3 regions of the Nocardioides sp. Z22_16 genome follow, and region 2 is predicted to be linked to each of the others. Evidence: predicted binding sites of a transcription regulator. Region 2 holds the regulator's gene; each other region holds the start of a gene.
What was found. The regulator LexA, encoded in region 2, represses DNA repair genes until DNA is damaged. The targets are predictions, from matches to a motif close to TCGAACANNTGTTCGA.
Positions count from the first base shown of each region.

Region 1 (3,269 bases), on a different contig from region 2:
GCATCGCGTGCGGGTGGCGGACAGCGTCACGCATGGAGGTGCCGAACCAGGAAGGTGACGTCGATGACGCTCCGTTCCTCGTTCCTCACCCGTGGGTGAGGACGTCACCAGGCTGATCGCCTGGCACCACGAGATGAAGGCCGTGCACGCACGGCTGCGCGACGCGCTGGACGTCGTCCAGGAGTCGTTGCGCGAAGGCCGCGACATCCCGCCGGTCGAGCGGGAGCTGCTGCTCTACTGCCACGGGTTCTGTGTGGCCCTGGACGGCCACCACCGCGGGGAGGACGACGCCCTGTTCCCTCGGCTGGCCGAGCTGCGGCCCGAGCTGGCCTCCGTGCTGGGCTACCTGCGGCAGGACCACTCGATGATCGCGCACCTGATCGGGGCCCTGCGCGAGGCGATCGAGCGGGAAGACCCGCCGGCGGAGCTCCAGCGGCACCTCGACGGGATCGCCGCGATCATGGAGTCGCACTTCCGCTACGAGGAGCGCGAGCTGCTCGGGGTGCTGGGCGAGGTCGAGCTGGAGATCACTCCGGAGACCGCGTTCGGCCCGCTGTGAGGACCGGCGTGACTCGCCCGGTCTGACTCGCCCGCGGCGCCTCGCTCCTACCGCTGCCGGTGGAACCGGTAGTCGCCCGAGGGATGGCGTCTCAGGTCCCAGCCGGGGTCGTGGGCTTTGCGGTGGTGGTGGCCGCAGAGGGGGAGTCCGTTGTCGAGGTCGGTGGGTCCGTGGTTGCCCCAGGAGAGCTGGTGGTGGTGGATCTCGCACCAGGCGAAGGGGCGTTCACAGCCGCCGACGGCGCAGCTGTCGTAGACCAGGGAGAGCGCGCGGCGCTGGGTGAGGGTGTGGAGTCGGGTGAGTCGGCCCAGGTCGAGGGGTTCGGACCGGCTCCCCAGCACGGCGGGGACGAGGCCGGCCTCACAGGCGAGGCGGCGGGCCTCGCCGGCGGTGATGGTGGTGCCGGTGTCGAGCTTGGCGGCGCCGATGCCGGTCAGGAGGGCGTCGAGGTTGAGGGTGACCAGGACGGTGGCTTGGGCGGTGGCCAGGCCGGTGGTGGGGAGGTGCTCGATCAGCTCGCACAGGGCGTGGCCGTGGGTGACCGGGTAGGACTGCGAGGGGGGCGCGGACTCGTCGAGCATGGTCTGACGGGTGCCGTCGGCGGCGTGCTTGGTGGCGAGTCGGCGGGGGGAGGTGAGGTGGCCCAGGACGGTGTGGAGGAGGTTGCCGTGGAGCTCGGGGATGCGGAACTTCCCGGTCCAGGTGCCGTCGCCGTTGTCGTGGAGGGAGAGGAAGGTCTCCCGGTCGGCGCCGTGCTTCTCGCGGGTGAGCATCTTGTGCTCGTGGGCGTCGGCGAGGTCGCGGTCGACGGGGTCGAACATGCGGCGGGCGGCTTGGCGGAGCCTTTTGGCGTTCATCGGCCGGCCGGACCGGTTGGCGTGGCCGGTGGCCTTGCCGACCAGGTGTTCCTCGGCTTGGGCGATCTGGTCGGGGGTGGCGGTCTCGGGGGCTTGTTCGGCGGCCTCGACGATGACGCGGACCTGGTCGGGGCGGAGGTGTCCGGCGGCGAACGCCTCGCGGGTGGCGGCGTACTTGGTCTTGAGCAGCTCCCCGAGTCGCACTCCGGCGGCTTGGGAGGCGCGGGTGGAGCCGAGGAGCCCGGCGAGCCAGGCGTCGGTGCCGGTGGCGGCACCACCGACGTCGGGGTCGTCGGCGACCTGGCGGGCGTCGGCTTCGGCGGAGAGTGCCAGCCGTAGGGCGGTGGCTGCGGACTCGAGCTCGGCGACGGTCTGGAGCACCTGGCCGAGCTCGGTGAGCGCGACGGTGGCCGGGTCGAGGGTGCCCGCGGACCGGACCGCCTCCCGGGCGGCGGCGACGAGTGCCCCGACCCGCGAGGGCACCCCGAACCCAGTGGTGGCACCGGGTGCGGAGGTGGCGGGGCGGGTGGTCGACATGCCCCTACTCAACCGGGGCCCGCCGACACTTCTGCCCCTGACGGACCGCCGGTCTCGAGTCGTGGACATACGTTCGAAAAAGAGCCTAAAACTAGGACGAATGCCCCTCCGGTGCGACCTCGCTACGCTCACCTTCCAACACCACGGAGGCACGATGGGTCGGCAAGGCTCGAAGTCAGTCTGGGTGTGGACCCTCGCGATCTCGACGCTCGTGACCGCGACGAGCGTCCTGGGCCTCGTGGACGCGGATGTCTACGCCGAGGAGACGGAGAACTGGGCCACCCAGGCGCGGGGCCAGGACATCGGCAACCTCATCGCCGTGGCGGTCCTGCTGCTCGGCGCTCATGGCTACTACCGGGGTTCCCACAGAGCCGGCCTGGTGTGGCTCGGCACGCTCTTCTACATGGTCTACGCGTTCCTCGTCTATGCGATGGCCGTCCACTTCAACGAGCTCTTCCTCGTCTACGTGGCCGCGCTCGGGCTGGGCTCCTACGCGATCATCTTCAGTCTCAACGGACTGCGCGCCGAGGACGAGGCCCTGCCCCAGCCCCGGTCGCGCAGTTTGGCGGGCTGGACCTCGATCGCCATCGGCGTGCTTTTCGGGCTGCTCTGGCTCAGTGAGCTGATCCCGGCCACGCTGACTGGGGAGCCGCCGCAGAGCGTGGTCGACGCAGGCCTGTGGGTGAACCCCATCCACGTCATCGACCTGGCCGTCCTGCTGCCCGCGCTCGTCATCGCTGGCATCCAGACGCTGAGAGGGAGGGCCGCGGGCGAGTTCTTCGTCGCGCCCCTGCTCGTGTTCTCCGTGCTGATGGGGACGAGCATTGTGGCCGCCATGGTCCTGATGACCGTCAACGGCTCCGAGGAGACGCTGCCGCCGATGGTGATGGTGGCGGTGATCGTGCTGGTCAGCGCCTTCGCCGCGTGGCGCTATCTGAGGGTCCCGACGAGAGCCCGCTGAGTCGTCACCCGCTCAGTCGGGAGTGACGGCCCGCAGCATGGACTGGGCGAAGACGAACGACGTCCCCACCGGGAGCGCGGTCGTGCTGACGATCGAGAGCCCGCCCTCGGCGGGGTCCCACGCCACCAGGCGGAAGCCGTCGACCCGGCGCCGGATCGCCGCGACGCGGAGCAGGACCGTCCCGTCGTCCGCCACCGCGACGGCGCCCAGTCCCCAGTTGCTGTAGTTGGCGTCGTAGTCCAGCACCGGGAGTCGGAACTGCGGGGTCAGCGTCCGGCGGTCGGCGACCACCACCGAGAACGGCTGGTCGTCGTACGTCGTGCCGACCACGGTGTCCTCGTCGGCCTGGATCCGC
Region 1 is NZ_JBYTTI010000003.1:212,128-215,396, reverse strand. Features, by position in the region: gene AC3X7R_RS09390 (hemerythrin domain-containing protein) at 92-559, shown strand; gene AC3X7R_RS09385 (HNH endonuclease signature motif containing protein) at 607-1,953, opposite strand; gene AC3X7R_RS09380 (hypothetical protein) at 2,138-2,914, shown strand; gene AC3X7R_RS09375 (hypothetical protein) at 2,927-3,269, opposite strand, start outside.
Region 1: a site for LexA is predicted at 2,015-2,030, ahead of AC3X7R_RS09385 (HNH endonuclease signature motif containing protein). Genes of this name have one in related genera too.

Region 2 (3,269 bases):
TCGACGCCGCCGACGGCCGGACGCTCGGCCTCTTCTCCTCCCGGCGTGCGGCCGAGGCGGCCGCCGAGGTGGTGCGGGAGCGGCTGCCCCACCTGACGACCCTGGCGCAGGGCGAGGCCCAGCTGCCCGAGCTGGCCCGCCAGTTCGTGGCGGACCCGCACACCTGCCTCTTCGGCACGCTGAGCCTCTGGCAGGGGATCGACGTGCCCGGCCAGACGTGCCAGCTGGTGCTCATCGACCGGATCCCCTTCCCCCGGCCCGACGACCCGCTGATGTCGGCTCGCCAGCGCGCCGCCGACCGGGCCGGCGGCAACGGCTTCATGCAGGTGGCGGCTACCCACGCGGCCCTGCTGCTGGCCCAGGGCGCCGGCCGGCTGATCCGCACGACGTCGGACCGCGGCGTGGTCGCGGTGCTGGACCCGCGGCTGGCCACCGCGAGGTACGGCGGGTTCCTCAAGGCGAGCCTGCCGCCGATGTGGACCACCCACGACCCCCAGGTGGTGCGCAAGGCGTTGAGCCGGTTGGCCGAGGCCGCCGCGGAGGGGTAGCCCTCAGTAGCCGAGGATCTGGTAGTCGCGGCGGTACATCGTCGCCACCAGCTCGCGCAGCTCGGCGGAGACGTCGCGGCGCTTGCCGTCGGGAGCCGTCTGGTTCCGCGGTCGGGCCGGCACCGCGGGCGCGCCGACCCGCTCGCACACCTCGGCGAAGTCGCGGTCGAAGCTCTCGAGCCGACCCACGAAGTCGACCTGGTCGAGGTCGATCAGCCGGGTCTGCAGGGCCAGGTGCTGATCGGTCCCCGGGACGGCGCGCAGGTCGTGCTCAGCGGTCCACCGGGCGAACTCCTCGACCCGCTGCATCCGGGCATGGGTCGCGTCGTCGAACTTGAAGTAGTTCATGTTGACGACCTTGTCCTGCCAGGCGGAGACGAACCGCTCCAGTGGATCGCGGACGAAGGCGAACTTGAAGTAGTCGGCGAAGAGGCCGGTCGGGTAGCGCACCCGCATGGCGTGGTCGATGTCGAGGGGGACCTGGTGGGCGGCGAAGTGGTGGCGCACGGTGCGGGTGGCGACCTTGGCCACCCGGTACCAGACGAAGCGGTGGCTGTGGCTGACGGTCAGGTTGTAGCCGAGCGGCGAGACCCAGCCGGCGTCCGCACTCGCCCGGGAGAGGCCGTCGAGCAGCTCCTTCGACTCCGCGGTCAGCTTGAAACGGTCGCCGGCCCGGGTGCGGAACACGTCGGGGGTGAGGTCCTGGACGGGGGGTGAGGTCCGCGAGGGCTTGGACTCTGCTCGGGACCGGCGCACCCGCGTGAGATTACAGGAGCGCGGTGCCGCGGCCGGCGGCACCGGAGCGCCCGTCACATCCGGCGCAGGACCGCGGTGACCTTGCCCAGGATCGTCGCGTGGGTGCCGTCGATCGGCTCGTAGGCGTCGTTGTGGGGGAGCAGCCAGACCTGGCCGTCCTTGCGCTGGAAGGTCTTGACGGTCGCCTCCCCGTCGATCATGGCCGCGACGATCTCGCCGTTGGCGGCGTCCGGCTGCTGGCGGATCACCACGTAGTCGCCGCTGCAGATGGCGGCGTCGATCATGGAGTCACCGGAGACCTCGAGCAGGAAGAGCGTGCCCTCGCCGACCAGCTGTTTGGGGAGCGGGAAGACGTCCTCGACGCGCTCCTCGGCCAGGATCGGCCCGCCGGCGGCGATGCGGCCCACGACCGGCACGTACTGCGCGGCCGGCGCGGCGTCGCCCACCCCCGTGGGGTCGAACGACGACTCGTCGGCGCTGCTCATGGCGCGGCGGGCGGCCAGCACCTCGGGGAGGAAGACCTCCAGGGCCCGGGGCCGATTGGGGTCGCGCTTGAGGTAGCCCTTCTCCTCCAGCACCTTCAGCTGGTGGGCGACGCTGCTCGAGCTGGTGAGACCCACCTCGCGACCGATCTCGCGCATGCTCGGCGGGTAGCCGCGCTGCTCGAAGGAGTCCTTGATCGAGAGCAGGATCCGCTGCTGACGCGGAGTGAGCCCGGTCGCGTCCGGAGGCCCGTCGGGCATCGGCACGACCTTGCCGCTCGTCTCGCGCGTCTTGGCCATGCGGTGCCTCCTGGTGTGGTGCTGGTGCGGGCTCGGTGTCCTCACCGTAGTGCGCCAGGAGGCGGAGTTCAAACAGGTGTTCGAACGGGCGTGTCGCTCAGCCGTCGGGCTGCCAGACCCAGCTCACCAGGCTGAACCCGGTGCGGAAGCCGAGGTCCATCAGGGCCGGGTAGGTCTGCTCCGAGGCGATCACGGTCGCGGTGCTGGCGCCGGTCTCGCGGGCCCGGTTCATCATGGTGCCGGCTAGGGCGTGCTCAAGACCGCGACCCTGAGCTTTCGGCAGCGTGACGATGTTGCCGAACATCACGCTGGGGCCTCGGCGGTGCGAGGTGCTCGCCCCTTGGGCGTCCCCGGTGAAGGAGCTGCGGGCGATGAAGAACTGGTGGTCGGCGGGGTCCATCGTGTCGAGGAAGTCCATGTGCGCCCCCGCCGAGTGTGCCGCGAGGCCGAGCCCCGCGAAGATGGTGGCCGCGACGGGCTCGGTGTGGTCCGGCCAGGCGACGTCGATGTAGACGTCGTCGGGTGCCTCGGGGTCGATGGGTCGGTCCAGGTTGATGTGCATGGCCGCTGCCTCGTGCGCGACCAGGCCTGCCTGGGCCAGCGCGGCCTCGAGGGCCGGGCTGGTGGTGTCCGGCGTGGTCATCCACTGGAAGGGGAGCCCTCGCTCGAGGAAGGGCGAGAGCAGCTCGGGGACGCGCTGGGGCACGTCGACCGACGCGATCCGGGCGTTGGCGATCACGTTGCACACCTCGAGCGGGAGGTGGGACCAGTAGACGGTGGCGTCCGGCTCGTCGGTGGTCCGGAAGGCAGGGGACTTCGCCATGGTGACGATCAGGGCCTCGAGATCGGCCTCGATGGTCTCCATGGGGGTCGTCAGGAGATCGCGCATGCGGCCACGCTATTCGCGGGGGAATCGCACCCGCATGCCTGAAACTGATGACATCCCTGTGCTTTGTGGGATGGCGGCCGGGCGGGGACCGGGCGGTTCTCAGTCGAGGACGTGCCTCAGGTACTGCATCGGCGCGTCCAGGTAGCGCCTCCAGTGGCTCACCAGCTCCAGCTCGTCCCACGTCGTCTCCCGGACCCCCCACGGCCCGACCTCGAGGAGCCGGGCGCCGGGCAGGGCGGCCACCAGGGGCGAGTGGGTGGCGCACAGCACCTGGGCTCCGCGGCCGGCCAGCTC
Region 2 is NZ_JBYTTI010000002.1:259,349-262,617, forward strand. Features, by position in the region: gene AC3X7R_RS05510 (ATP-dependent DNA helicase) at 1-548, shown strand, start outside; gene AC3X7R_RS05515 (sulfotransferase family 2 domain-containing protein) at 552-1,304, opposite strand; gene lexA (transcriptional repressor LexA) at 1,358-2,086, opposite strand; gene AC3X7R_RS05525 (GNAT family N-acetyltransferase) at 2,184-2,975, opposite strand; gene AC3X7R_RS05530 (AAA family ATPase) at 3,075-3,269, opposite strand, start outside.

Region 3 (3,269 bases), 360 kb from region 2:
GGAGGACGAGCTCGTCGAGGTCGCTCCTCCCGCCGCCGGCCCAGGGGTTGTCCCCGCCGTGGTGGGCCTCGGACCAGGTCGCCGGGACCGTGCAGCCGGTGGTCTGGCAGGTGTGGTGGGTGAGCATGTGGGCGTCGCGTTGCCAGGGCTTGAAGAACCGGGTCGCCCTGCCCATCGCCAACGGCACACCCTCGCTGTCGAGGACGACGGGGACGATCTCGGCCTGGCAAGCCAGCCGCCGCACGTTGTCAGGGGTGACCTCGGAGAGGTCCTCACCGTTTGTCAGGATCCGGCCTGTGCCAGTGCCTGTGCCCGTGCCGAGCTGGCCGCGGAGCGTCTCGTAGTCGATAGTGACCAGGACCTTCGTCGCGGCACCACCGTGGGCGGGGATCCGTGTGGGGTCGGCGGCTTCGAGGAACGCGCAGAACGCCATCCCGTGCAACCGCTCCTGTGGGAGCCGGACCCCGGTGGCCGGATCGACGTGGGAGAAGGGGTGCAATCCGGTGGCGGCGCCGGTGGTCTTGCCGTCGTCCTGGATGGGTGAGGTCCACGCCTCCAGGTAGGTCTTCAACCGCGCCGCCGCATGGTCGGGGATCACCCCCGACAAAGTCGACGCGCCGTCGCCGCGGCGGCGGATCGTCAGCCTGGTCGCCGCCTGGGCGCGTTGCTCGGCTCGTTCCAGCAGCTTGCGTTCGTGGTCCTCACACGTCTCCGGGGCGACGGTCTGGAGGATCTTCGCCCCGAGGGCTTCGAGCTCGCGGGGGTTGAACCGGGTGCAGGCGTCCACGAGGTGTGCCTCGGCGCGGGCGAGCACGTCGGCGGGTACTTCTTCGCCGGGCAGTGGGTCGACCAGCAGGTCGTCGAGGGCCTTCACGATCACTCTGGCCTGCGGCAGGTTCACTGCCCCCGACGTGAGGCCGGCACCGACCAGGTGCCACCGGGACGAGACCGCGTCGGCGAGCTTCTCCGCGGCCCGTCCTGCGGCGTACCCCGTCCTCGCCCGGGCGTCCAACCAGCCGGCGACTGACCTCGCCCCGTCGGTCTCGGCCACCCCACCCGAGGTGCCGACGGTGCCGATGACCCGCATCCGCAGCGCCTCGACCCCGTCGACCAGGCGGGTCAGGTCCAGCAACGCCTCTCGCTGCGCGGCAGCGGACAGGTACATCGGGTCCACATCCCTGGCCAGGTCCAGAGCCGCGTCGATCAACCCCACCGCACGCGTGATCGGGTGGTCACCACTCGCCTGCTGCCACATCCCCGGACCCCCGTCCACGTCGTACCGGAGGACCCCGATGCCCTCCCGAAGCCCTCAGTCAACCGACCCCCACCGACACTTCTGGACTGGCAGAGCGCCCAATCTCAAAGAGTGGGCACCTGTTCGAAAACAAGCGCGACGCCGTCCCGGTCCCGCCCGGCGGACTCAGGCGCTCGGTCGACAAGCCGAGTCAAGGCACGACCGGGAGCGCGCGCCCGGGACCGGCTGGCCGGCGGCGGTGGCCGGGACCGCACGGACGGGAAGACCGGCAACCTGGACTACTGCGACGCGGAGGTCACCCGGCGCTGCGAGCGCGGCTGACCGTCGCCCTCCTGGACCCGACCGCATGTGGGTGGGCCATCTCAGGCATCCGGCTGGAAGTCGAGGCGCATGACGACGCGGCGGGGTGTGGGTCGGCTGACCTCGCGGAACCCCGCGGCGGCGAGCGTGTCGTAGGTGCCGACGTGGAGCTCTTCCGCGATCGCGCCCGTGGTGGTGCGCCCCGGGTAGCCCTCGAGGGCCCGAGCACCGTTCGCTCGGGCGAAGCTCACGGCGGCTCGGGCCAGAGCGCGGCTCACCCCACGTCGCCGGAACCCGGCCCGAGCGAAGAGACAGGTCACCGCCCAGACATGCTCGTCGTCGGGGTCCTCGGAGCGACCCGCCCAAGGCACCTTGTAGGCGCGGATCAGGCCGTCGTAGCGGGAGCGCGGCTCGACCGCGCACCAGCCGACGGGCTCGGCGTCGAGGTAGGCCACCAGACCGCTGGTCGCGTCGGACCCCGGGTTGCCGCAGCTGGTCTGCTGACGCAGACGATCCGCGCGCACTTCGGCCGGTACCGAACTGAACGACTCGCCCCGCGCGAGCTTGTACCGCTGGCACTGGCACCGGGATGCCACGCCTCGCGTCCCGAAGAGCGCCTGCAGGTCCTCGGCATCTGCTTCGTTGGCAGGAGTCTGGATCGCCATGGCACTGGCCCAGCACACCGACGTGCTGCTGCTCGACGAGCCGACCACGTTCCTCGACGTCAGCCACCAGATCGAGGTGCTCGACCTCCTCACCGACCTCAACCGCAGCCGCGGCACCACCATCGTGATGGTGCTCCACGACCTCAACCTCGCTGCCCGGTACGCCGACCACCTCATCGCCCTCGCCGACGGACGTCTCTACACGGCGGGCGATCCGCGCGAGGTGCTCACCGAGCAGATGGTCCGAGAGGTCTTCGGCCTCGACTGCGGCGTGATCACCGACCCGCTCTCAGGACGCCCCCTGATGCTGCCCATCGGCCGACACCATGTCGAGGTCCCCCATGCCTGATGACCGCTGTCATTCCTGACGTGCAAGATCCTCGCTACTCGGCAGAGTCTTGATGCGGTGGGCGGGTCTCCTCGCGCCATTCGCGGCGGAAAGACGCACCGGCGCTCGACCCTGGCGGCGCATAGCGGACGTTCGTAGCGGGCCTACGAAGACGCTCGTAGCTCGTGCCTCAAGGCCATCGCGTCATCCCAGATCAATGAGCGCAGCTCGGTCAGCCGGTCATTGACCGTCGATTCCTGGTCCGGTTCGACGGCGTGACCGTTGACGCTCAGGATCCAGAGGTCGTTGAAAGTTCCCATGCCGCCGAATGCACCAAGCACACGATCGAAAGCGGCAGCGTCGTTGTTATGCAGCGCAGCGCGGCACGAAGTAGCCCACTTGAACCAGTGACTTTCGCCGTGGTTAAGCAGCAGGTTCACGGTCTCATCCAAGTTATTGATGAGCCGCGCCAGACGAGCATCGAAGTCCGGGTCCGTCACGCTCGGCAGCCTAATCGCGGAAACCGACAGGCGGATCCGTGCGTCCAAGGCGGCGGAATGACGGCACCGCTCTGGCAACCAAGGAGCGAGCGCCGTCCATCTTGATCAGCACTCGAAACTTAGGGGCCAACACCTGTTTCCTAGCGCGCGGCCACGAGTTGCCCGATGGCGTCGCGCGACCAAACCTGGCCCGCCGCATCACGAAAGTGGACTTCGACCCG
Region 3 is NZ_JBYTTI010000002.1:622,977-626,245, reverse strand. Features, by position in the region: gene AC3X7R_RS07245 (HNH endonuclease signature motif containing protein) at 1-1,165, opposite strand, end outside; gene AC3X7R_RS07240 (GNAT family N-acetyltransferase) at 1,618-2,079, opposite strand; gene AC3X7R_RS07235 (ABC transporter ATP-binding protein) at 2,219-2,569, shown strand; gene AC3X7R_RS07230 (DUF6966 domain-containing protein) at 2,713-3,048, opposite strand; gene AC3X7R_RS07225 (hypothetical protein) at 3,189-3,269, opposite strand, start outside.
Region 3: a site for LexA is predicted at 1,213-1,228, ahead of AC3X7R_RS07245 (HNH endonuclease signature motif containing protein). Genes of this name have one in related genera too.